Regions from separate parts of the Priestia sp. 53B2 genome, predicted to be linked through region 2. Evidence: riboswitches for the same ligand, from Rfam matches in the RefSeq annotation. Region 2 holds a riboswitch; the other holds the start of a gene.
The links. Region 2 has a riboswitch for glycine ahead of ACN6NE_RS12870 (amino acid permease). Riboswitches for the same ligand answer to the same signal wherever they lie in the genome.
Positions count from the first base shown of each region.

Region 1: another riboswitch for glycine. It lies ahead of gcvT (glycine cleavage system aminomethyltransferase GcvT); the one in region 2 lies ahead of ACN6NE_RS12870 (amino acid permease).

Region 1 is NZ_JBLZXA010000008.1:709,127-721,508, reverse strand. It holds gene ACN6NE_RS07085 (MBL fold metallo-hydrolase) at 1-188, shown strand, start outside; gene ACN6NE_RS07080 (DUF2626 domain-containing protein) at 226-462, opposite strand; gene ACN6NE_RS07075 (Spx/MgsR family RNA polymerase-binding regulatory protein) at 724-1,107, shown strand; gene comGA (competence type IV pilus ATPase ComGA) at 1,376-2,428, shown strand; gene comGB (competence type IV pilus assembly protein ComGB) at 2,419-3,465, shown strand; gene comGC (competence type IV pilus major pilin ComGC) at 3,480-3,791, shown strand; gene comGD (competence type IV pilus minor pilin ComGD) at 3,733-4,215, shown strand; gene ACN6NE_RS07050 (type II secretion system protein) at 4,199-4,537, shown strand; gene comGF (competence type IV pilus minor pilin ComGF) at 4,534-4,971, shown strand; gene comGG (competence type IV pilus minor pilin ComGG) at 4,961-5,335, shown strand; gene ACN6NE_RS07035 (YqzE family protein) at 5,379-5,564, shown strand; gene ACN6NE_RS07030 (YqhG family protein) at 5,589-6,413, opposite strand; gene ACN6NE_RS07025 (DEAD/DEAH box helicase) at 6,400-8,073, opposite strand; glycine riboswitch at 8,254-8,346, shown strand; gene gcvT (glycine cleavage system aminomethyltransferase GcvT) at 8,559-9,659, shown strand; gene gcvPA (aminomethyl-transferring glycine dehydrogenase subunit GcvPA) at 9,680-11,026, shown strand; gene gcvPB (aminomethyl-transferring glycine dehydrogenase subunit GcvPB) at 11,019-12,382, shown strand, end outside.
Region 2 is NZ_JBLZXA010000015.1:123,822-136,203, forward strand. It holds gene yfkAB (radical SAM/CxCxxxxC motif protein YfkAB) at 27-1,145, opposite strand; gene ACN6NE_RS12845 (SE1561 family protein) at 1,349-1,534, shown strand; gene ACN6NE_RS12850 (fumarate hydratase) at 1,698-3,239, shown strand; gene pdaA (delta-lactam-biosynthetic de-N-acetylase) at 3,334-4,143, shown strand; gene rlmD (23S rRNA (uracil(1939)-C(5))-methyltransferase RlmD) at 4,306-5,691, shown strand; partial or broken gene ACN6NE_RS12865 (FAD-binding oxidoreductase) at 6,029-7,378, shown strand; glycine riboswitch at 7,578-7,658, shown strand; gene ACN6NE_RS12870 (amino acid permease) at 7,817-9,169, shown strand; gene ACN6NE_RS12875 (PAS domain-containing sensor histidine kinase) at 9,502-11,643, shown strand; gene ACN6NE_RS12880 (YfhE family protein) at 12,068-12,184, opposite strand; gene ACN6NE_RS12885 (GNAT family N-acetyltransferase) at 12,286-12,382, opposite strand, start outside.

The DNA of each region.
Region 1 (12,382 bases), on a different contig from region 2:
GTGACGCGCTTTTTGCAGGCGGCATTGGACGCACAGATTTACCTGGAGGCAATCAAGCTCAGCTGTTAGAAAGCATCGAATCGAAATTGCTGTCCCTTCCAGAAGATACGCTTGTATTAAGCGGTCACGGACCTGAAACAACTGTGGCACACGAAATGGATCAAAATCCTTTCCTAAATGGTTTTTAAGAATACAAAAAGCGATGGAAGCCCATCGCTTTTCTCTTTACTGTCCTGGTGTCATCATAAAAGTTGACCAGTACGTGAACCCCACAAAAAAGACGGTCAAATATGCGCCGAAAACGTAAATGTACATTCTTTCAGACAGCTTTAAATAACTAAGAATTACAAAAAAGCCTGTTTGAGCTAAAAAGAGTAAAGAAGTCTTATGCATGTGACCGAGGTAAAACATTACAGTGAAAATTGCTGTCCAGAACCCCATTACACGGTACATTCGTTCCACGTCCATTTCCTCCTTTATCAAACTTAGTTAGTGTCATGATGAATGTCATCGCTGTGTAAGCACTAGAAAGCACTTATGAAACTATATCGATACTTTTCCATTATAATACATCCTTTCTTTCCTGAAAACGCTATCTTTTCCTTGAAATACGACAGAAGAAAAAAAGTTATACAAAACATGTGTAAAATACTATACAAAAGTTATACAAAACATGTACAATGTATATAAACAATCTATAACTAAAAAACGGGAGGGTTTCATATGGAAGAAATTAAATTTTATACGTACCCGAGCTGTACATCTTGTCGTAAAACGAAAAAGTGGCTAGTGAAGGAAGATGTAAATTTTAAAGAGCGTCATTTATTTAGAGAAACACCTACTCATAAAGAAATGCTTGAACTTCTTTCTATGACAACAGAAGGGATGGATGAACTTCTTGCTAAAAGAAGTCAAGAATATAAAAAGTTAAATGTTGATGTGGATAGCATGACACTATCAGAAGTGGTCAATCTATTAATTGAACATCCTCGTTTGCTTCGCCGACCAATTTTAACAGATGGCAAAAAGCTTGTAGTAGGCTATAACGAATCTGCTCTTAAAAATTTAGTCAAGAAAAAAACAAGTCTTGCTTCTCTAGTTGTGTAAGCGTACATGATGAAGAAGCTCAATTCAGTAAATAACGAATAAAACGACAGCGTAGAGTTTTACATCACGTTGTCTTTTTTTATGTAGTCGTTTAGAGGTGTACAGAAGTTGTACATCGTGTAGAAGGACTGAAGCCAAGAAAAGAAGCGTATACTAAAAAATTATAAAAAATGAAAAAAGAAGGAGGAAAATCTCGAAAAAGGTCGAAATTACTGTTTCTAGATGTTTTACCAAACATCTTTAATACAAATAAAGGAGTGATGATCGTTTGACCGAAATTGAACAGTTTGCTACTTACGTTATACGAGATGCATGTGAGTGCCGAAGTTCTGATGTGCATATTGTGCCCCGAAAGAAAGATGCTGTGATTCAGCTGCGAATTGACCAGGAGCTTATTTTAAAGAGGGTTATTTCAAAGGAAATGTCTGAACGGCTCATTTCGCATTTTAAATTTTTAGGGGGAATGGATATTGGCGAGCGCAGAAAACCTCAAAATGGTGCATTGACCACTTCCATTGATCACTATCAAGTAAATTTGCGTTTATCAACTCTTCCTACTTCTCATGATGAAAGTCTTGTTATTCGGCTTTTGCCTCATCAACAATCTACATCTCTCAAACATTTATCTCTTTTTCCTGAACACACTAAAAAGCTTATTTCTCTCTTGAAATTCTCTCATGGATTAATTATTTTTACCGGTCCTACAGGATCAGGTAAAACCACTACTCTATATACTCTTTTACACGAAGTAAAGCACCTTTTTAATCGAAATGTTATTACACTAGAAGATCCTATTGAAAAACCGAGTGAAACTGTGCTTCAAGTACAGGTAAATGAACGGGCGGGGATTACGTACACGACTGGTTTAAAAGCTATATTGCGCCATGACCCAGACATTATCATGGTGGGAGAAATAAGAGATAGTGAGACTGCCAAAATTGCTGTGAGAGCAGCGCTTACCGGACACTTGGTTTTGACAACGATGCATACTAAAGATACAAAAGGATCTTTGTACAGGCTGCTTGAGTTTGGCGTTAGCTTTCAAGAAATGGAACAGACTCTTGTAGCAGTAGCTGCACAGCGCCTTGTAGAAATTCGCTGTCCGCTGTGTTCCGGAAAGTGCCACCCCGCTTGTAAAAAAATGAGGAAGCATCGTCAGTCCAGCATATACGAATTGCTTTATGGCAAGGAACTTAGCGCAGTGATGAGAGAAGTGAAAGGAGAAAATGCGGATTATGATTATAAGACGCTCCGAGATGTGATTCTAAAAGGAATCGCGCTAGGCTATTTATATCCGCATTCGCTAGACGGATGGGGGTGAAGACAAATAGACAAAAAAGGTGGTCTCTTGCTCAGCAAGCAAAAATTCTTAAGCAGGTCTCTAAGCTTTTGGAAAAAGGCTACACTCTTTCTCAAGCTCTTTCGTTTTTGACGTTTCAAGTATCTAACAAAGAAAAAACGGATATTGAAAAATGTCTTGAGCAGTTAAAACGAGGAGAATCTTTGCACGATGCTTTTGTTAAACTTCAGTTTCACCGCGATATTTTAAGCTATTTATATTTTGCGGAACAGCATGGAAATCTTCAATTTGCTTTAAAAGAAAGCAGCTCAATGATTGAAGAAAAAGTAAGGCATCGTAAAAAATTTCAAAAACTTGTTCAATACCCCGTATTGCTACTGCTGTTTATTCTTTCCATTTTATTTGTTTTAAGTACGGTTTTACTTCCACAGTTTGAAGCTCTGTATTTATCCTTTGGAAACAAGCAGTCTTCGTTTATTCTCTTATTTATGCAGGCGATGTCGTTCTTTCCTTTTGTGTTACCTGCAGTCATCAGTATGCCAATCATCCTTTATTTGTTTTATGTGATTTATATTAAAAAATTGCCTCCAGTAGTTCAAATGCAGCTTTTTATGAGAGTTCCCGTTATCCGAACGTTCACACGGCTATTTAACTCGTACTTTTTTTCTGTTCATATGAGCAATTTACTAAATGGTGGTTTATCTATTTATGAATGCTTTGCTCTTTTTCAAAAGCAAGAGCATCATCCGTTTTTTCAAGTGGAAGCTTTTGCTTTTACAGATCAACTTTCCTCAGGAATGCGATTAGATCATATCGTTTCAGGTAAATCTCATTATGAAAAAGACTTGGCTCAAGTTATTGTGCATGGCCAGCAGAACGGTGAGCTTTCTCAAGAACTGTATGATTACAGTCTATTTATGATGGAAAGAATGGAACAGTTTATTTTTCGTATTTTAAAATATGTACAGCCGCTTACATTCTTATTCATCGGAATTGTCATTCTGCTTATGTATATGTCCGTTATGCTTCCGATGTTAGAAGTGATGTCGAGCTTGTAGAAAGGTGAAAGAATATGATTCTAAAAGGTGATAAAGGATTTACCCTTATTGAAATGCTCATTGTTATGCTCGTTATTACCGTGCTTTTGCTCATTATGATTCCAAATGTATTAAAGCATAATACGGTTATTAACAACAAAGGCTGCTCAGCTCTTGTCAAAACCGTAGAGGCTGAGGTACAAGTATACGAACTTGAAAATGGCGAAAAACCAAGTCTAGAAGAGCTTGAAGCAGGCGGCTACTTAAAAGAAGGCACCGTGTGTCCAAATGGTCAAGCCATTCAAGTTGACGGTACCGGAAAGGTTACAGCTAGTGGTTCTTCTTAAGCAAAAAGGATTTACCCTCATTGAGATGCTGATGGTTTTATTTATTGTGCAAGTGATGATGTTTTCCATTATTGTAGCCATTCGTCCGCTTGTGGAATATTACAAAATCACATTATTTTTGCGACAGCTGCAAAGCGACACGTTTTATGTGCAGCAGACAGCCATGAACCGAGAATCTCCAATTAAAATTAACTTCGCACCGAAGGAAACAGAATATATTGTTTCTGATTCTCGTGCCGTTCTTTATAAGCGCGCTTATGACTCCACCATTCATATCACGTTTGGAAGCGGCAATTCCACGATACAATACAACAAAAACGGCAATATTTCTCAAGCGAAGACCATTTTTATCAGCAATCAAAAATTTAAATATAAAGTTACTTTTCAAATAGGCAGAGGGCGTTTTTATGTGGACAAGATGTAAGGGTCAGCAGGGCTACACCTTGTTAGAAATGCTTGTTTCATTTAGCATGCTTTTACTCCTAACCGGTACAATTATTCCTTTGTATGTTCAGATGAAGGAAGCAGAAAAGAAGCAATATGTTTCGTATCAAGCTGATGCTATCTTGCACGAAGAGCTATTGAAATATAAATATGAAGAAGGATATAAACGGCGAGAAAAAATCGTAAAAGAAAACGTTGCGTTTTATCTGAAGTGGAACGGAGAAAGTGCTCAAAAGCTTTGTGTAGAATGGACAGATTCCGCTGAGAAAATGAAAAAGAAGTGTGATGTGATGTTGAAGTGAAAAGGGAAAAAGGCTTTACGCTTGTAGAGATGTTAGTCAGTTTTACTCTTTTTTTGATCATTGTTTCATTTTTTCCCATTATCATTCCGCTAGCTAAGCAAACATATAATCCGGATTTTAGTATGAATGAAATGGAGTGGGAAATTTTTGTGAATCAACTTGCTATGGAATATCGAGAAGCAAAAGAAGTGGGAATTCATGCGACTACGCTTACGTTGAAAATGGAAGATAATCAGATCATCACTTATGAACGCTACGAAGACAAGATAAGAAGACGAGTGGATGAAAGCGGTCATGAAGTTGTGCTGCAGCACATTAAGGATATTATGTATGAACAGCAAAAAGAAAGGCTGTTGATTCGTTCAACAGACGGTGTTAACAAAGTTAGAGAAGAAACCATTACGACGTTTTTGATGCTTGCTCATGAAACATAATGAGCAAGGATTTATTCTCCCGGTTGTTTTGGCATTTTGTGCGCTTTTTCTTCTGTTAGTAGCTCAGCAAACCACTTATTTTGTGACGAAAAGTTCATTTTATCAAGAAGTAGAGCAGAAAAATCGTCTGCAGCAACTTTTAGAAAACGCAGTTGTACATGTAAAAAAAGAAATAAAAGAACATAATACATCTCCATCTGCATCTTTAGTATTAGAAACTGGTACGGTTTCATACGAAGTAGTAAGTGAAGATGAACAGATGATTATTCTAAAAATAAAGTGTCAAACATTGCAAGGAAGAGCATTGACGGAAACGGCATATATTCAAAAAAAGGATCAGCACATTGTGAAGTGGACGGATTAAGTCTCTTTCTCTCCGGATATAATAGTGCTGAGGAGATGATTATATGAAAACGAATGATTATGTAAAATATATGACTCAGCAATTTGTACAATATATGGATCAGCCAAAAGAAGAGAGGAAAACGAAAAAGATTCAAAAAAAAGAAGAGCGAGCACCTTTTGCAAACAGATGGTTTGGAATGATTCCGCTGTCGTTTATGCTGTGGTATCGAAAGAAAAAAGAAAGATGAGCATATCATATGCTCATCTTTTTTTTAACCGGCTTGTGTTTTGTTAAATTGACGAGACATCGTTTCAGGCGATATGTAAAATAAGCCACCGTTTATAAACTTAAACAAGATAGTCGGCTCGTACAGTTCTTGAAGCGCTGTTTTTTCGGTCATATATATTTCTGGCAGCTCTTCTGCTGTTTCGTAAAAATGATCAAGAAGCGCTAAGTCTTCATACCATCTCTCCTGCGCTTTTTCAGCCCATTCAGTTGGCTGAGCTTTAACATAGTCAGTCACATATGATGTGAGTCGTGCGATGGCACTTTTAGGTTTAATAAAAGGTGAGAGAGTAAAGCAATAGTCTGAGATTTTAGATGACAAATTTTGATTAATGATTAATTCATGAAATGATTCAATAATCTGTCCATTGATTAAATTAATGCCAAGCGACAAGAGCTCATCTTTTTTACGATCGCATTTGTATGAGACTTTAATATTTAATGCAAGCCAAGGGTGTAAAGGCTGATTTGTTGGCTGAGCCGATGCAACTTGTTCATACAAGTGAATAAACCCGCCTAGTTTTTGAGTAGAAGCGAAAATTTGGTGCAGCCTAGGTGAACCGAAATGAATTCGTTCTCCTTGAACGGAATCGTCTTCAAATGCTGGGTCTGTAATGAAAGTGAGCGAAGCAGGAGTTGCTTCTCCTCCCGTCTTTTCAATATAGTGCCAATAAAATGGACGATTCATCAATTCTTTATCGAGTTCAATCGTTAATTGAACCGTCAGGTAAGAAGATGTTTCTGTGACAATAGAACAATTATTAGCTAGAAAATAACGCTTTAAAAATTGATGAATATCAGTTTGCTGCATGCTGATCCTCCTCGCTGTCTTCGTATTGAATAATAGACGTCAAGTTCTCCATTTTGATTTTTATTTCTCCTTCACTCCGTGAATGAAATAAAATATCCTGAATATGCTCTTCGATATTTTTCAAATCAAGCTTTGTTAAAATATCATCTAGCTCTCCAACAACTCGTTCAAAAAGGTTTATTTTTTCGTATAACAATTTTAAAATATGTTCTTCGACCGTATGTTGAATGGCTAAATTGTAAATGTGAACATCATGTTTTTGACCTAAACGATGGACCCTTCCAATTCGCTGTTCTAGACGCATTGGATTCCACGGTAGATCATAGTTAATGATATGATGACAAAACTGAAGATTGATTCCTTCTCCGCCTGCTTCAGTGGCAATAAATACTTGCGCGTGGCTTTCAAAAAGCTGCTTCATCCAGTCTTTTTTACCTCGCTTAAATCCGCCTCTAAAAGGTACAGAGGTAATTCCATGCTGTTTTAAATACCACTGTAAATACAGTTGAGTTGCTCTGTACTCAGTAAAAATAATGACTTTATCATCAATTTTCTGAACGAGCTCCAGCACTTTTTCTGCTTTTGCATTTTGCGGCACTTGCTGAAGTAGTTCCATTAACGGAGTAATCATATGTTCTGTTAATGCGCTGTTTGGATCTTCCTGACGTTCCAGCATGTTTTTTAATGTCATATACACCGCTTCACGGCTGCTGCAGGCCTCTCGCTGCAGGGTTAAAATTGAAAAAGCGCTTGAAGGGTGCAGTCCGTTTCCTTTAAAAGACGTAATTGCATCGTATAGCTCCCGTTCTTTTGGCGAGAATTCAACAGGAATGGTTTGAACAATTCGCTTCGTCCATTCGATACCCGTATCGTGGCGGCGATTTCGAATCATAACTTTGTTAACAAGCTCTTTTAAGTGTTCATCGTTTTGCAAAGAGCGTTTTTTAGCGGAAAATAATTTTTCGAAATAGTCTTTATTGCCGAGATGGCCAGGCTTTAAAAGAGAGACTAAGTTAAAAATTTCTTCAATTCGATTTTGAATCGGTGTTGCGGTTAGCAACAGACAAAATTTCTTTTTTAGACTTTGCACAAATTCATAGTTTTTTGTTTTGTTGTTTTTAAGTTTATGAGCTTCATCAATGATGATGAGGTCGTAGTCTTGTTCTAGCACAATTTCTCGATGAGGAGAACGTTTTGCTGTATCAATTGAAGACACAACGATGTCACACTGATCCCACACATATGATTTTCTTTGAGGGACTGCGGGAATATAAAATTTTTGATTCAATTCCATAGCCCACTGCGAAACAAGCGAAGCTGGAACTAAAATGAGAACTTTTTTAACAAGTCCGCGAATCATATATTCCTTCAAAATTAACCCTGCTTCAATCGTTTTCCCCAGTCCTACTTCATCTGCTAAAATGGCTTTCCCATTCATTGTTTCAACTACTTGTTTGGCTACTTCGAGCTGATGAGGAAGCGGCGTTAAATCGGCTAGATGTTTTGGGCTTTGCAGTCCTTCAAATTCTGAAATAAGCGTTTGGTCTTCTATTTCATAGGCAAGTTTATACAAATCCCACGCAGACCAAGGGCCGTCTTGCTCCAATTTAGTTGAGAAGGCCGCTTCCCATGTTTCATCGATGTTTAATTTCACTTTCATGATAAAAATGCTCCTTTGTAAAAAATTTTTATTGAACAAATGATAAGAATCAGGTAGGATAAAAATATATTTAGAAAATTTGAAAAAGAAAATAGATTAGCACTTTACAAATGATTGTGTGAATAAAGATAGATACATCTTTCAGTAGTATGCCCAACTTTACCAACTTTATAGAAGCGAATGACGACACGGGGAGAGACTACTTGAATGTAGCGCCGAAGGAGCAAGCAATAAAATTGTGAATCTCTCAGGCAAAAAGACTCTTGTTTGACGCAGCTCTGGAGAGTGTCTATGCGTTTATAGACCACCCACGAGGCAAACCTATTTATTTATAGGTAAACTTTCAGGTGAAAAGGACAGAGACTTCCTACTAAATACAGTAGGGGGTTTTCTGTCCTTTTTTGTTTGGATACATAGTGATCCCCACACTATTTGAAAACTCCCCGTTATGAAAAGTTTCACGTGAAAAAGAGGAGGACATGAATATGACAACAGAATTACACAAAACGCCGCTTTATGATACCTATCAAAAATATGGTGCCAAAACAATTGATTTTGGCGGATGGGCTCTTCCCGTTCAATTTTCTTCTATTAAAGAAGAGCATGAAGCTGTACGTACAAGGGCAGGCCTTTTTGATGTCTCTCATATGGGAGAAATTCTTGTAACAGGAGCTGATAGCTTAGCTTTTCTTCAGCACACGATGACAAATGACGTTTCTACCCTTGTAGATGGAAAAGCGCAGTATACGGCTATGTGTTACGAAGACGGAGGCACGGTAGATGATTTGCTGATTTATAAAAAAGCAGATCAAGAGTATTTGCTAGTCGTAAACGCTGCTAATATTCAAAAAGACTATGAGTGGCTGGTGTCTCACAAACAAGGAGATGTAACGCTCGTTAATCAATCTGATGAAACTGCGCAGCTAGCTTTACAAGGTCCTTTAGCAGAAAAAGTTTTACAAACTTTAACGAACGAAAATTTATCTTTATTAAAGCCATTTACATTTGCTGATGATGTAGAAGTAGCCAATGTAAAAGCTCTCGTTTCACGTACTGGGTACACCGGAGAAGATGGCTTTGAAATTTATTGTTCTTCAGCTGATGCCTCTCACTTGTGGACGGCTATTTTAGAAGCAGGCAGTGATGAAGGTGTGTTGCCTTGCGGATTAGGAGCTCGCGATACGCTTCGTTTTGAAGCTACTTTGGCTTTATATGGCCAAGAGCTTTCAAAAGATATTACGCCCATTGAAGCTCGAATTGGATTTGCAGTGAAAACGAACAAAGACAGCTTTATTGGAAAAGAAGTGCTAAAAGAACAGCGTGAAAGCGGAGCATCCCGTAAGTTAGTGGGAATTGAAATGATTGATAAAGGTATACCACGACACGGTTACGAAGTATTTGCAGGTGAAGAGCAAATTGGGTTTGTGACAACAGGGACACAGTCACCTACACTAAAGAAAAACATCGGTTTAGCGCTATTATCTGCAGAGTATTCAGAGCTTGGTCAAGAAGTGGAAGTGCAGGTTCGAAAAAAACGCTTAAAAGCAAAAGTGGTTTCAACACCTTTTTATAAACGTTCAAAGTAAGCTTTGGGGAGGAATTTAACATGTTACATCGCTATTTACCAATGACAGAACAAGATCAGCAGCAAATGTTAGCAGCAATTGGTGTTTCATCTGTTGATGATTTATTTTCAGATATTCCGCAGCGCGTTCGTTTTCAAGGAGAATACAATATTAAAAAAGCGGCTTCAGAGCCTCAGCTGTTAAAAGAATTAAATAGTATGGCTGCTAAAAATGCTCATTTAAAAGACTATGCTTCTTTTTTAGGAGCAGGAGTTTACGATCATTACATGCCGGTTATTGTTGATCATGTTATTTCTCGTTCGGAATTTTATACGGCTTATACTCCGTATCAACCAGAAATTTCTCAAGGAGAACTTCAGGCCATCTTTGAATTTCAAACGATGATTTGTGAGTTAACGGGGATGGACGTGGCTAATTCTTCTATGTATGACGGAGGAACTGCTTTAGCAGAAGCTGCTATGCTCAGTGCGGGTCAAACAAAAAAGAAAAAAGTACTTGTCTCTGCGGCTGTTCACCCTGAGTCAAAAGATGTTTTAAAAACGTATGCGAAGGGTCAATACATTGAAGTGGTAGAAATCCCTGCAGCAGACGGAGTAACAGATATGATTGCATTAGAAAAAGAGATGGGAAGTGACGTGGCAGCTGTTATTGTCCAATACCCCAATTTCTACGGACAAATCGAGCCGTTAAAAGAAATTGAAGAAATTACTCATCAAGAAAAATGCATGTTTGTGGTTTCAAGTAATCCTTTATCGTTAGGTTTACTTACGCCTCCTGGAGAATTCGGAGCTGATATTGTCATCGGAGATGCACAGCCATTTGGTATTCCGAGTCAATTTGGAGGCCCGCACTGCGGATACTTTGCAACTACGTCTAAGCTTATGCGAAAAATTCCAGGGCGATTAGTAGGGCAAACGGTAGATGAAAACGGTAAGCGAGGGTTTGTTTTAACCCTTCAAGCGCGTGAACAGCATATACGCCGCGATAAAGCGACGTCTAACATTTGTTCAAATCAAGCGTTAAATGCTTTAGCGGCATCAGTTGCAATGACAGCTTTAGGCAAGCAAGGTGTAAAAGAAATGGCGCTGCAAAACTTATCAAAAACGCATTATGCATATGAAGTGTTAAAGGCAAAAGGGGTAAATGTAGCATTTGAAGGACCGTTTTTTAACGAATTAGTCGTGAGGCTTCCTGTTTCTGTAACAGAAGCAAACAATCATTTATTAGCATCAAAAATAATTGGCGGTTATGATCTTAGCCGTGATAACCAAGCGCTTGAAAATCACATGCTGCTTGCTTTTACAGAGCTCCGTACAAAAGAGGAAATTGACCAACTTGTAAATGAATTGGGGGATCTTCATGCTTAATCAAAATCAATCACTTATTTTTGAAAGCAGTAAAGAAGGGCGAATCGGCTATTCATTGCCAGAGTTAGATGTGCCGCAAGTAAATGCTGAAGAACTGCTTGGAAAAGCGTATGTGCGTACCAAAGCTCCTGAGCTTCCTGAAGTATCAGAACTCGATATTATGCGTCATTACACCGCGCTTTCAAAACGAAATCACGGAGTGGACTCAGGGTTTTATCCGCTTGGTTCATGTACGATGAAATATAATCCAAAAGTGAATGAACAAGCAGCACGCATTGCTGGATTTGCGCATATTCATCCGCTTCAAGATGAGCAAACGGTTCAAGGTGCTCTCGAACTTTTATATGATTTACAAGAGCATTTAACAGAAATTACAGGAATGGATGAAGTAACACTTCAGCCAGCAGCAGGTGCTCACGGCGAGTGGACCGGGCTTATGATGATTCGTGCCTATCATGAAGCAAATGGTGAGACGCAGCGAACAAAAGTCATTGTTCCAGACTCAGCTCACGGAACGAACCCGGCTTCGGCAACAGTTGCGGGATTTGAAACGGTAACGGTAAAATCAAACGAACATGGTTTAGTGGACTTAGAGGATTTACGCCGCGTAGTAGGAGAAGATACAGCCGCTTTAATGTTAACAAACCCAAATACGCTAGGGTTATTTGAAGAAGATATTTTAGAAATGGCTGAAATTGTTCACGCAGCAGGTGGAAAGCTTTATTATGATGGTGCAAATTTAAACGCAGTATTAAGTAAAGCTCGCCCTGGAGATATGGGGTTTGACGTTGTGCATTTAAACCTTCATAAAACGTTTACAGGGCCTCATGGAGGAGGCGGTCCTGGTTCTGGTCCGGTAGGGGTAAAAGCAGATTTAATTCCGTATTTGCCTAAACCAGTGCTTGTGAAAACAGAACAAAGCTATCATTTTGACTATAACCGTCCTCAGTCAATTGGACGCGTAAAGCCGTTTTACGGCAACTTCGGTATCAACGTTCGCGCTTATACGTATATTCGTTCAATGGGTCCAGACGGCTTAAAAGCCGTGACGGAAAACGCTGTGCTAAATGCCAACTATATGATGCGTCGTTTAGCAGAACACTATGAGCTTCCGTTTGACCGTCACTGTAAGCACGAATTTGTTTTATCAGGAAAACGTCAGAAAAAGCTTGGCGTGCGCACATTGGATATTGCGAAACGACTGCTTGATTTTGGCTATCATCCGCCGACTATCTACTTCCCGCTTATCGTAGAAGAGTGCATGATGATCGAACCAACGGAAACGGAGTCGAAAGAAACGCTAGATGCGTTTATCGATGCGATGATTCAAATTGCAAAAGAAGCAGAAGAAACGCC
Region 2 (12,382 bases):
TTCCCACGATGGAATCTCTTTTTTTGTTATTTTGCAATGCTCGCTTGGAGCTTGCTGAAATCAGTATCTTGATAATAGCTGTTTTTCACCAAAATATTAGGTCCTAAACAAGACACTGCTGAACAATGACAGCTAAGTTCTTTAGAAATCGTGCTTTGCTGCCACGTATCAAAAGCGTCTGTAAGCTTTGTGTCTTGAATGTTGCCAAGAGGAGGCGTATCACCAAAATCGGTTACGATAATATCTCCGTCAAAAATATTTACATTTAGGCGAGAGCGCCCGTCTGGATCGTTTCGAACGGTTACATTTTTACTGCTATATAAGCGCTGTAAAAGCGTTAAGTCTTCCTCATTATTGCTGCATGCATAAAACGGTAACGTGCCGAATAGCATCCACACATTTTCATCTCGAATATCAAGAAGGTGATGAACAGCTTGACGCATTTCAGGAAGAGATAATGTTTCTAGAGTGCTGGCAAAGTCACTTGGATACATAGGGTGTACTTCGTGACGCTGACAAAGCATTTCATCAACAATTTGACGATGAATCTTTTCCATATGAGGAAGCGTACGTTTATTTAACATTGTTTCAGCTGATACGGTTACACCTGCTTTTACAAGCGCGCGGCTGTTTTCAATCATACGTTCGAAATATTTGGCGCGCTGCTCATAAGTAGGCTTTCGCTCCATCATTGCAAAGCCAGCTTCCACAAAATCGTCCATCGTTCCCCAGTTGTGAGAAATATGTAAAACATCTAAATAAGGAATGATTTGTTCGTAACGAGCAAGATCTAATGTTAAATTTGAATTGATCTGTGTACGGACACCTCGTTCATGTGCATACTTTAATAAAGGCACCACATAATTTTTCACAGAAGATAGAGACATCATCGGCTCTCCGCCCGTAATGCTTAACGCTCGAAGAGTTGGAATTTCATCGAGACGTTTTAAAATTAAATCAAGCGGCAGTGCGTTTGGGTCTTTTGGCTGCAGCGTATATCCAACTGCGCAGTGCTCACATCGCATATTACAAAGTGTCGTTGTGGTGAATTCAACGTTTGTAAGCGTCGGTTTGCCATATTGTTTCATATCTAAATACGCTTCCCACGGATCGAACTCCGGGGTAATTCGTTGTAAAGTGGCCATAAAAAAACTCCTTTTATTTTTCCGTAAAGTGAAATAATGATGAAAACATCTCACGGTCCGTCCTGCTAGACTAAATTATACGTCTCATTCAAAACGGACACCAGTGACTATTATGGATTTTATTGCTTTTAGTTGTCAAATATGAAAGTATTCGTTAGGATATAAAGAAATACGAATGAAAAGCTATATCAGGAGGGTTTAAAATGGGAAACGCCGTTCGAGATAAAGATTCACAAGTACGTTATTTAAAAGATCGTTTAAATATGTTTGTACACGTATTAGACTCCATGGAGCCTGAAAACACAGACCTAGAAGACATTGACCGTTTGATTACGATGATTGATGACCTCGAAGCAAAATGTGAGCAGTTTAAAAAAGATAAAGAATGAACAAAGGAAAAAGCGCTAGAAAAACTAGCGCTTTTTTGCTTGAAGTGGAAATCCTCTTATAAAGGTCTTTCGAAACAATTTTTGAAGGAGTATAATAAATTTTGAAAGTTGTACGACAGATAGATAAATACATACATTAGCGGGATATGGGAGGAATTAAGTGATGATTGAAGCTTTAAAACAAAGCATGTACGATTTAATTGTTGAAACATCTACAAAATTGCCAAAAGACGTTCGACGTGCTATCGCAAAGGCAAAAGCGCGTGAAAATGCAGGAACGCGTGCAGCAATGTCTTTAGCGACCATTACCAATAATATTAAGATGGCGGATGATAATTTATCGCCAATTTGTCAAGATACGGGTATGCCAACGTTTAAAATTAAAACCCCTGTAGGAGTGAATCAGCTTCAAATTAAAGAAGCGATTTATTGGGCAATTGAAGAAGCAACAAAGCACGGAAAGCTTCGCCCTAACTCCGTAGATTCGTTAACGGGAGAAAACAGCGGTAATAATTTGGGCGGCGGCACGCCGGTTATTAAGTTTGAACAGTGGGAAAATGACTATATTGATGCGCGTCTTATTCTAAAAGGCGGCGGCTGTGAAAATAAAAACATTCAGTACAGCCTGCCTTGTGAAGTAGAAGGTTTAGGTAGAGCTGGCCGTGATTTAGACGGCATTCGTAAATGTGTGATGCACTCTGTGTATCAAGCACAAGGTCAAGGCTGTAGTGCCGGCGTCATTGGTGTTGGAATCGGTGGCGACCGTACAACAGGCTATGAATTAGCAAAAGAGCAGCTGTTCCGAAATTTAGATGACGAAAATCCAAATGCTCAGCTGAAAGAATTAGAAGAGTATGTAATGGAAAATGCCAATAAGTTAGGAATTGGTACAATGGGCTTTGGGGGAGAAACGACATTACTTGGCTGTAAAGTCGGCGTAATTAATCGTATTCCTGCTAGCTTCTATGTGTCAGTTGCGTATAACTGCTGGGCTTACCGCCGTTTGGGCGTTAAAATCAATGCCGATACAGGAAGCGTTCAAGAGTGGCTATATCAAGAAGGCGAAGAAGTAGATTTTAATAAAAATGCAGGCGCAGAAGAGAAACAAAATGCGGATGAAACAAAAGAAATTGTATTACAAGCACCTATTACAGAAGAGCAAATTCGTGAATTAAAAGTTGGCGACGTGGTGCGCATCAACGGTATGATGTACACAGGACGCGACGCTATTCATAAGCATTTAACAGATCACGATGCGCCAATTGATTTAAATGGACAAATCATTTATCACTGTGGTCCGGTTATGTTAAAAGATGAAGATGAAAAATGGCACGTAACCGCTGCAGGACCAACAACAAGTATCCGTGAAGAACCCTACCAAGGAGATATTATGAAGAAATTTGGTATCCGCGCGGTTATCGGTAAAGGCGGTATGGGTCCTAAAACGCTTGCTGCTCTTCAAGAGCATGGCGGTGTATACTTAAATGCGATCGGAGGAGCTGCACAGTACTATGCTGATTGTATCAAGAGCGTAGAAGGCGTTGATTTGATGCAGTTTGGTATTCCTGAAGCAATGTGGCATTTAAAAGTAGAAGGCTTTACAGCTGTAGTGACGATGGATTCACACGGAAACAGCTTGCATGCAGATGTAGACAAGTCTTCATTTGAAAAGCTTGAGCAATTTAAAGAACCGGTATTTAAATAAAAATACGTCCGGAACGTATGGTAAAAAGTAACGTTCATGAACGAGAAAATTGAGTGGATACTAAGCTTAAAATGACTTCCGAAAGGAGCTTCTTATGCGCCGGTTCACCTTTTTTCTCGTTTTTTTATTCGTGATGTCAACAGGCATAGCATCTGTTGAAGCACAAATGTATCCAAACACTCCGATCAGCTGGGGATTTCAAAAAAGTAAAAATCACAAGCCCGCATCCGCAGGTACAGCTTATGAACAAATTCTTGCTAAGTATGATGCTTTTTACCTCGGAGATACAAATAAAAAAAATATTTATTTAACGTTTGATAACGGTTATGAAAATGGCTATACACCGCAGGTATTAGACGTGCTCAAAAAAAGAAAGGTTCCTGCGACGTTTTTTGTAACAGGACATTATTTAAAAGAAGAGCCTAACCTTATTAAGCGAATGGTAAAAGAAGGGCATATTGTCGGGAATCATTCGTGGCATCACCCTGACTTAACTCAAGTGGATGACGCACGTTTTAAAGAGGAATTGCAAAAAGTAAAAGATGAATACAAGAATATTACTGGTCGTGATGAAATGAAGTATCTTCGCTCACCTAGAGGTGTATTTAGTGAACGAACGCTAGCTCTTTCAAAGCAAGAGGGCTATACGAATGTATTTTGGTCACTTGCATTCGTTGACTGGAAAGTGAATGAACAAAAAGGCTGGCGCTACTCATACGACAATATGATAGCTCAAATACATCCAGGTGCGATCATGCTTCTGCATACCGTTTCAAAGGATAACGCAGATGCGTTAGATCAAGCGATTGTAGATTTAAAAAAGCAGGGCTATACGTTTAAAAGTATTGATGATTTAATGAATGAACGCAAACAAATGAAGAAAAGTCCTTCTAAAACAAAATAGAGATAAAAACCGATGGGAATGTTTCTCCTGTCGGTTTTTTGCTGTTGAAGTGTTATAATATGCGTTGATGTCTTTTTTAAAGCGATACGGTCTAAAAGGTTTTAAGCAGCTAAAGACCGTTAATAACTATATAAAGAATTTAAACTAATCGGAGTTGGTCTCATGAATAAACCAAAAACTGAAATGAAAGTTCAAAAAGGACAAACATTTCCGTTGACGATAAAAAGACTCGGTATTAATGGAGAAGGCGTAGGATATTTTAAGCGCCAAGTCGTCTTCGTGCCGGGAGCATTACCAAATGAAGAAGTGGTTGTAGAAGCAACAAATGTTCAGCATAAGTTTGCGGAAGGGAAAATCAAGCGAATTCGCAAAAAATCTCCTCATCGTGTAGATGCGCCCTGTCCTATTTACGAACAGTGCGGAGGTTGTCAGCTTCAGCACTTATCCTATGAAGGTCAGCTAGAATCTAAGCGCGATATTGTTCTGCAAGCGTTCGAACGTCACAGTTCATTAAAAAAAGTAGAGGAAAAAACACGCCAAACAATTGGCATGGAAGATCCTTGGGGCTATCGTAATAAATCACAGTTCCAAGTAGGTTTAGATAAACAAAAAGTTATCGCTGGTTTGTATGGGCTGAATTCTCATCGACTGATTGACATTGAAAACTGTCCTATTCAGCATGGAGCCACGAATCACGTGACAAAAGAAATAAAACGAATTTTACAAGATCTTCAAATTCCTATCTACAATGAACGCAAACGCCGTGGTATTGTACGTACCATCGTATCTCGAGTAGGATTTGAAACGGATGAAGTGCAAATTGTCTTGATCACGGCTAAACAAGAAATTCCGAAAAAAGAGCTGCTGATTAAAGAAATTCAGCGCCGCCTACCGGAAGTGAAATCGCTCGTACAAAACGTAAACGGCCAAAAAACATCGCTTATTTTTGGAGACGAAACGTTTACACTCGCTGGAAAGTCGGTGATTCAAGAAACGTTAGGAGATATCTCGTTCGAACTTTCAGCGCGTGCATTTTTCCAGTTGAATCCTCTTCAAACAGTGAAGCTATATGATGAAGTAAAAAAAGCAGCTGCGCTAACAGGAAATGAAAAAATTGTAGATGCTTACTGCGGAGTAGGTACAATTGGCTTATGGCTTGCTAAAGATGCCAAAGAAATTCGCGGAATGGATACGATTGAAGAATCGATTGTAGACGCGAGAAAAAATGCCAAAGATCATGGATTTGAGCATGCCACATATGTGACGGGTCCAGCTGAAAAGTGGATGCCGAAGTGGGTAAAAGAAGGCTGGAAGCCAGAAGTTATCGTCGTTGACCCGCCGCGAACAGGCTGTGATGACAAGCTTCTAAAAACGATTTTACAAGTGAAGCCAAAGAAAGTGGTTTACGTTTCTTGTAATCCATCCACATTAGCCAAAGATGTGCAGCAGCTGTCGAAGGCTTATCATGTTGATTACATTCAGCCTGTGGATATGTTCCCTCATACAGCGCATGTGGAGAATGTGGTAAGTTTGACATTAAAGAAATGAATAGAAAAAGAGTAAAGGGCAGATTTGATTCTGCTCTTTTTTCTTTGAGCTGGACTCTTATTAATGGATAAAATTGTTAAAATTCAACATCTGTTCTTTTAGTATAAAATATCTTAGTATAGTCATATAAAATTTCCATAAAGTCTAGTCTTGGAAAGTGTTACATAGCTAAAGAGAAATTACATCAGAGGATTAATTCCCTTAAAACAAACTATAATGACGTGTTTTATACAAATAATAAACGCAAATTCTATTCCAAAACCCAAACCTTTAACCACATCGATAATACTATATTAATAAAATTAATAAAAAGTATGTACAAAGGGGCATAGGTCAAATGGACTCAATGTTTTTAAAAGGGCTTACGGGTGAAGTGGTAACGCCAAAAGATTCGGTTTATGAGGAAGCTCGTCAGGAATAGAATCGTGCTGTTAATAAATTTCCGCTTATGATTGTATACTGTGAAAAAAAGCAGGATGTTGTGAATGCGATCCGCTGGGCGCGCAAGCATTGTGTTGATATTCGTATTCGATCTGGCGGTCATCATTATGAAGGATATTCTACGGGTGACTGTGTATTAGTCATTGATATTAGTCGATTAAATGGGTTGAAATTGGATAAAAAACGGAACATTTTAAAGATGGAAGCGGGAGCAAAAAATACGGAAGTGTATGATTTCATCGCTTCGAACGGATATGTGTTTCCAGGAGGAACGTGTCCGACTGTTGGGGTATCTGGCTTTACGCTTGGTGGAGGCTGGGGACTTTCGAGCAGGCTTTACGGATTAGGCTGTGACAGCTTGATAGAGCTAGAGCTAGTCAATTATGAAGGAAAGCTCATCAAAGCAAACAAATCGTGTAACGCTGATCTTTTTTGGGCATGCCGCGGTGCCGGTGGCGGTAACTTTGGCATTGTAGTAAGCATGACGTTTCAGCTTCCAAAGCCAACGAACAGCTCTGTGACGCTCGTTCGGTTCTTTTATGTAGGTACTACAAAGGCGAAGCAGGCACAAGTGATGAATATATGGCAAAACTGGCTGCCCGAACTGGACAAACGTATGACGCTAATTGCAAGCTTTTATAATGCAGAAGGAGAAGGTTTAGGTATATTTGCGAACGGCTTCTTTTACGGCTCCCCAGAAGGAGCTCGGAAGATTTTGCAGACTTTTGCAGAAGTGGAAGGGTTTCAAGTCGAGCTGGAATCATTATCTTTTCTTGAAGCGGTAAAAAAAATAGAAGCAACCTATCCTCCGTCTGAAAAATTTAAGTCAACGGGAAGATTTGTGCACAGGAGCTATTCACGTGTTGAGCTTGAAAATCTTGCAGAGCTGATACAGCGTCCGGCAGAAGGGTCCGTTTATGCCGCGATTTCTTTTTATGCACTAGGAGGAGAAATTCGCCGTGTTGGTAAAAGAGAAACGGCTTTTTTCTACAGAAACGCCAAATATACTATGGGGTTTCAGTCTGTATGGACAGAAGATGTATTTGCAAGAGCAAACAGAGATTGGCTTCGCAAGCGATTTGAATATATTAAAAGTATTACGGTAGGTTCCTATGTGAATTTTCCTATCAGCAACCTTAGAAACTACGAGGGTGAGTATTTTGGAGACAACGAAGAGAGATTAGAAAGAGTGAACAAAAATTACGATCCGTTTAATGTGTTCAGGTTCCCGCAAGGACTCAGGTAGCGTAAGGAAAAGGATACTAAGTTGACGATTGAAATTGTTCGATTACATTCTTTCGAAGAAGGTAAATAAATGAAAGTAATCTTTCCTGTTGACAAAGCATCCAACTGGTATTAGAATAAACAACTATTCGACAGTCATTCTATTGATTGAAAAATTTAATACGTAGAAAGCTATGATTGCTATGGATCACACTATAGCAGGAGCAGCTTCTGGAGAGATCGCGATAGTTTCGCGACGCCGAAGGGTTCACAATCTCAGGCAAAAGGACAGAAGAGTACCGGATATTTATTTGGCATGTTACTAATTAGTAGCATGTACCTTAATATTTGTTATTCTTATGACCATGAGATTGGAGCGCATCCAATCTCTTTTTTTATTGGACTTTATTTGTAGTCCGCACGATCGCATCAAAGGTTTTATTGTTAGGAGGAGTTAGAGTTGGAACAACGAGAATTAAAGAGGGATTTATCCAATCGTCATGTTCAGCTAATCGCGATTGGGGGAACCATTGGTACGGGCTTGTTTTTAGGTTCTGGTAAAGCAATACAGCTTGCGGGTCCCTCTATCATCTTTGCTTATTTAATTGTTGGTATTGCGCTTTTCTTTGTGATGAGAGCGCTAGGAGAACTACTGCTGTCTAAAGCAGGTTATCAATCGTTAACTGATATTGCTGAAGAGTATCTTGGACCATGGGCGTCATTTGTAACGGGGTGGACCTACTGGTTTTGCTGGATTATGACAGCTATGGCTGATGTGATTGCAGTTGGCGTATATGTGAAATATTGGTTCAATATTCCTCAGTGGATTCCCGCACTTATTTGTGTAATCATTTTATTAGGGCTTAACTTATTAACCGTAAAATTATTTGGAGAATTAGAGTTTTGGTTTGCTTTAATAAAGGTTATTACGATTCTTGCATTAATTATTATTGGCGTTATTTTGCTGGTAATGGGATTTAAAACAGACGCGGGATCCGTTACTGTTCAAAACCTTTGGAATCACGGAGGACTGTTTCCAAATGGGGTTTCAGGTTTCTTACTTTCATTCCAAATGGTTATATTCGCATACGTGGGGGTTGAATTGGTAGGGGTATCGGCAGCAGAAACATCGAATCCCCAAAAAAATATTCCATCGGCCATTAATAAAATTCCGCTGCGAATCTTATTTTTCTATGTTGGAGCGCTTATCGTCCTCTTATTTATTAACCCGTGGATGGAATTAAATGCAGCAGAAAGCCCATTTGTTAAAACCTTTAGTTTAGTCGGAATTCCGCTTGCTGCTGGAATTATTAATTTTGTTGTATTAACTTCAGCCGCTTCTGCTTGTAATAGCGGAATGTTTTCAACAAGCCGTATCTTATATAATTTAAGTAAAAATGACCAAGGGCCATCTAAGTTTGCAAAACTGAACAAAAACCACGTACCAAGCAACGGATTGTTTGTATCTACGCTGGTCATCTCAGCGGGAGCTCTTTTAAGCAAACTTATACCAGACCAAGCTTTCGGCATCGTCACGACCATTAGCGCTATTTGTTTTATTTGGGTGTGGAGTGTCATTCTTATTTGCCATCTAAGGTATAAAAAGACGCGTCCGCAGCTGCATGCAGCATCAGCATTCAAAGCACCGTTAACACCATTTATAAACTATGTTGTGCTAGCTTTGTTTGCGGTGATTCTTGTTATTATGCTGTTTTCTGACGCGACGCGCCCAGCCTTATTGTTGACGCCCGTTTGGTTTATTCTCTTATTTATTTTTTACTGGACTAGAAGGAAAAAGAAAATAAATCTTTAAAAGCTAGAAAATCAGCAGGGAATAAACATGATTTTTTATAAAAGAATATAGTAAATTTCTGACCTCATCACTCCGTGATGAGGTCTTTTTAGTGGAGGATAAATAATTGATTTCTACTGCATGAATAAAATGCAGGAAGCAAAGTTTATAGAAGAAAACTAAAAATTTGTTCTAACAGAAAACACAGTGAGAAAGCTCATAGTTTTCTGATAGGGATGTAGAACAAATTGCTTTTCTTCTGTGTCTAAAGATGGAATTCTATCATTTATATGGAAAAGTTTTCATTTTGCAGTACAATGGAGGTAGACTTCATTAGATTAAGGTGAACAAACATGAAATGGTTTAAATCTCATACGTTTTGGAAAATCTTCACGATTAATGTGCTTCTTATTTGTACCGTACTGACGCTAATGTTTATTGTTTCAAGAGTGATGCTGCCTAATATTTCTCAAGATCAATATCGACAGGTAACTGATAAAACCGTCAAGAGAATGAAAGAGCAAATTAATGTCGTTATTAAAGATATTTGGAGCCTAGGCGACGAGGTACAGCAAGATCCTATTTTTTTATCGGATGATGAGCAAGAAATAGACAAAGAATTGCAGAAAATAGTTAATATTTCACCGTATATCGATAGCGGAACCATTTTTAATGTAAAAGGGTATGTTGAGCATTATTACCCGAATGATTTAAAAAATATGAAACATGTGAACTTAAGTAAAAGAAAATATTTTCAAGAAGCGCTGCGAACCAAAAAAATATATTTAAGCGATGTCGTTTCAGCAGATACAAAGCACTACATTGTGGTGATGGCGATTCCTATTTTGGATGGGCAGCAAAATGTAAAAAAAGTCATAAATTTAGCGCTGCGAATTGAAGAAAATAAAAGTTTTCAATCCATCTTTCAAACGTTTGATATAGGAGAGAACGGCTATACATTTATTGTAGACCGCAATGGTAGAATTATTTCTCACCCAGAGAAACAGAGAATCGGTGAAAATGCTAAGAAAAATGAAATCGTTCAGAAAACGATGAATCATAAATCAGGATATCAGCGCGTTGTGAACACCGAAGGTAAGTATTTCTTTGCGTCTTTCGAATATATTCCTGTTTTGGATTGGGGAATTGTCGCTGAATTACCCGTTGAAGAAATTTACAGGCCTTATGAAATGTTTGAAAAAACGCTTTGGATCGTTTCAGGCGTTACGATTTTACTGCTTTCTTTTTTTACTGCGTTATATGCAAGGCAAATTGTGAATCCTATTCATAAACTATATGAATTGGCGGGACAAGTAGCGCGCGGGAATTTTAATCAAAAAATTCCGGAACGAGAAATTGAGCGGGGCGAAATCGGTATTTTATCTAAACAGTTTAATGAAATGATTAGCTATATACGTCATTCTAAAGCAAATTTACAGCAAAAAGAAAATCAGCTGCAGGAACAAAAAATGTTTTTAAGACAAGTTATTGACATTAATCCAAGCTATATTTATGCTATCAATCAAAAAAGGGAATTCATTCTCGTTAATGAATCTTTTGCGATGCTCTTAGGTGAAAAATCTGATGACTTAATTGGACAATCAATTGATAAATATCAGTTCAACCTTCGATCAGATCTTTTATATAAAGGGGCGTTTTCAAACTGTACCCAAAAAGGGGTGATATTAGAAGAACAGTTTAAAGATTCGAAAGGAAACCGGCGCTGGGTCGAAACAGCAAAACTTCCTATTATGAATGAAAAACAGGAAGTGATTCAAATGCTGTGCGTATCCACGGATATTACGGAGCGTAAAAAGGCAGAAGAGAAGCTTAGAACTTCTGAGAAGCTTGCCGTGGTAGGAGAACTTGCAGCTGGAGTGGCTCATGAAATCAAAAATCCTTTAACTTCTTTAAAAGGTTTTGTTCACTTATTAAAAGAACAACATCCTAAAGATGCTTTGTATATAGATATCATGGAAACTGAATTAGAACGAATGAATGGAATCGTAGAAGAATTTTTGATGTTAGGAAAACCTCAGGTAATGAAGGTTGAATCTTTGAATATGCAAGCGCTTGTTCAAGAAGTGTGCTCACTTCTTGAACCTGAAGCAGTAGAAAAGGAAGTAGCTTTCATATTTGAAAGAGACGACCAGTTACCAAAGGTGTATGGAGATAAAAATCAGTTAAAACAAGTATTTATTAATATTATTAAAAATTCTATCGAAGCAATGCCTGAAGGAGGAGCTATTCATATTACGATTAAAGTAAAAGAAAACCACCTTTGGCTGCAGCTTGCTGATGAAGGACAGGGTATTCCTCCTGAACGGTTAGCGAAGATAGGCGAGCCTTTTTATAGTACAAAAGAAAAAGGTACAGGTTTAGGACTGATGGTCAGCTATCGGATTATTAAAGCTCACCACGCGCAGATGACGTTTTCTAGTCAGTTAGATAAAGGAACAAGTGTGGATATATTGTTTCCAATCATAAAAAAGTAGGGGAATTTCCCCTACCTTTTATTATTATACTTATAATATATCAAAAGCGTTGATGGTACTAAAATAAATGAAAGTGCTAAAGAAGATATCCACAGGTTAACAAGAAGCTAACTGCTGAATTATATAGGATATTCACAACTTTATCCACACTATTCACATTTTTTCAGAAAATTTACATAAAAATTACCCACTGTTATTTCAAGTTATGAAAGCGGTAATATGCATATTAAATAAAGTTATACACATTATCCACATAATTGTGGGTAAACTTTGTGGATATAGTAGAGTATTAAAAAAACGTAAATCATACGCTTGAAATCTTCGTGTTATTATTTTTACATAATATAAAAACGTCCTTCCGATACAAACTGTACAGAAAGGACGTTGGGATGATCAAGCGTTGGATAGAGATGTTTTGCCTCACTTATTTTTTCGTGTAGCCGCCTGCACGGTCTGCTTTTTTAAACTCGCGGCCGTAATAGATTTCTTGAGCGCTACTTAACGTATTTTTTGCGTTTTCTTTTCGTTTTTTTTCAGACATAAAAAAACCTCCAATTAACGTTTTTCGATCATGCTACTTATTTTTTCCAGAATCTCTCGTTTTTAATCATAAAAAAAGCTCTCCGTTACACGGAGAGACTCTTATGCTTCTTTAAGCTGGTGATCTTCTTGAACGTCTTGTTCGTGACGCAAGTAGTATAATGTATACAAGTCTTTTGGAATTTCGTATAAATCATAT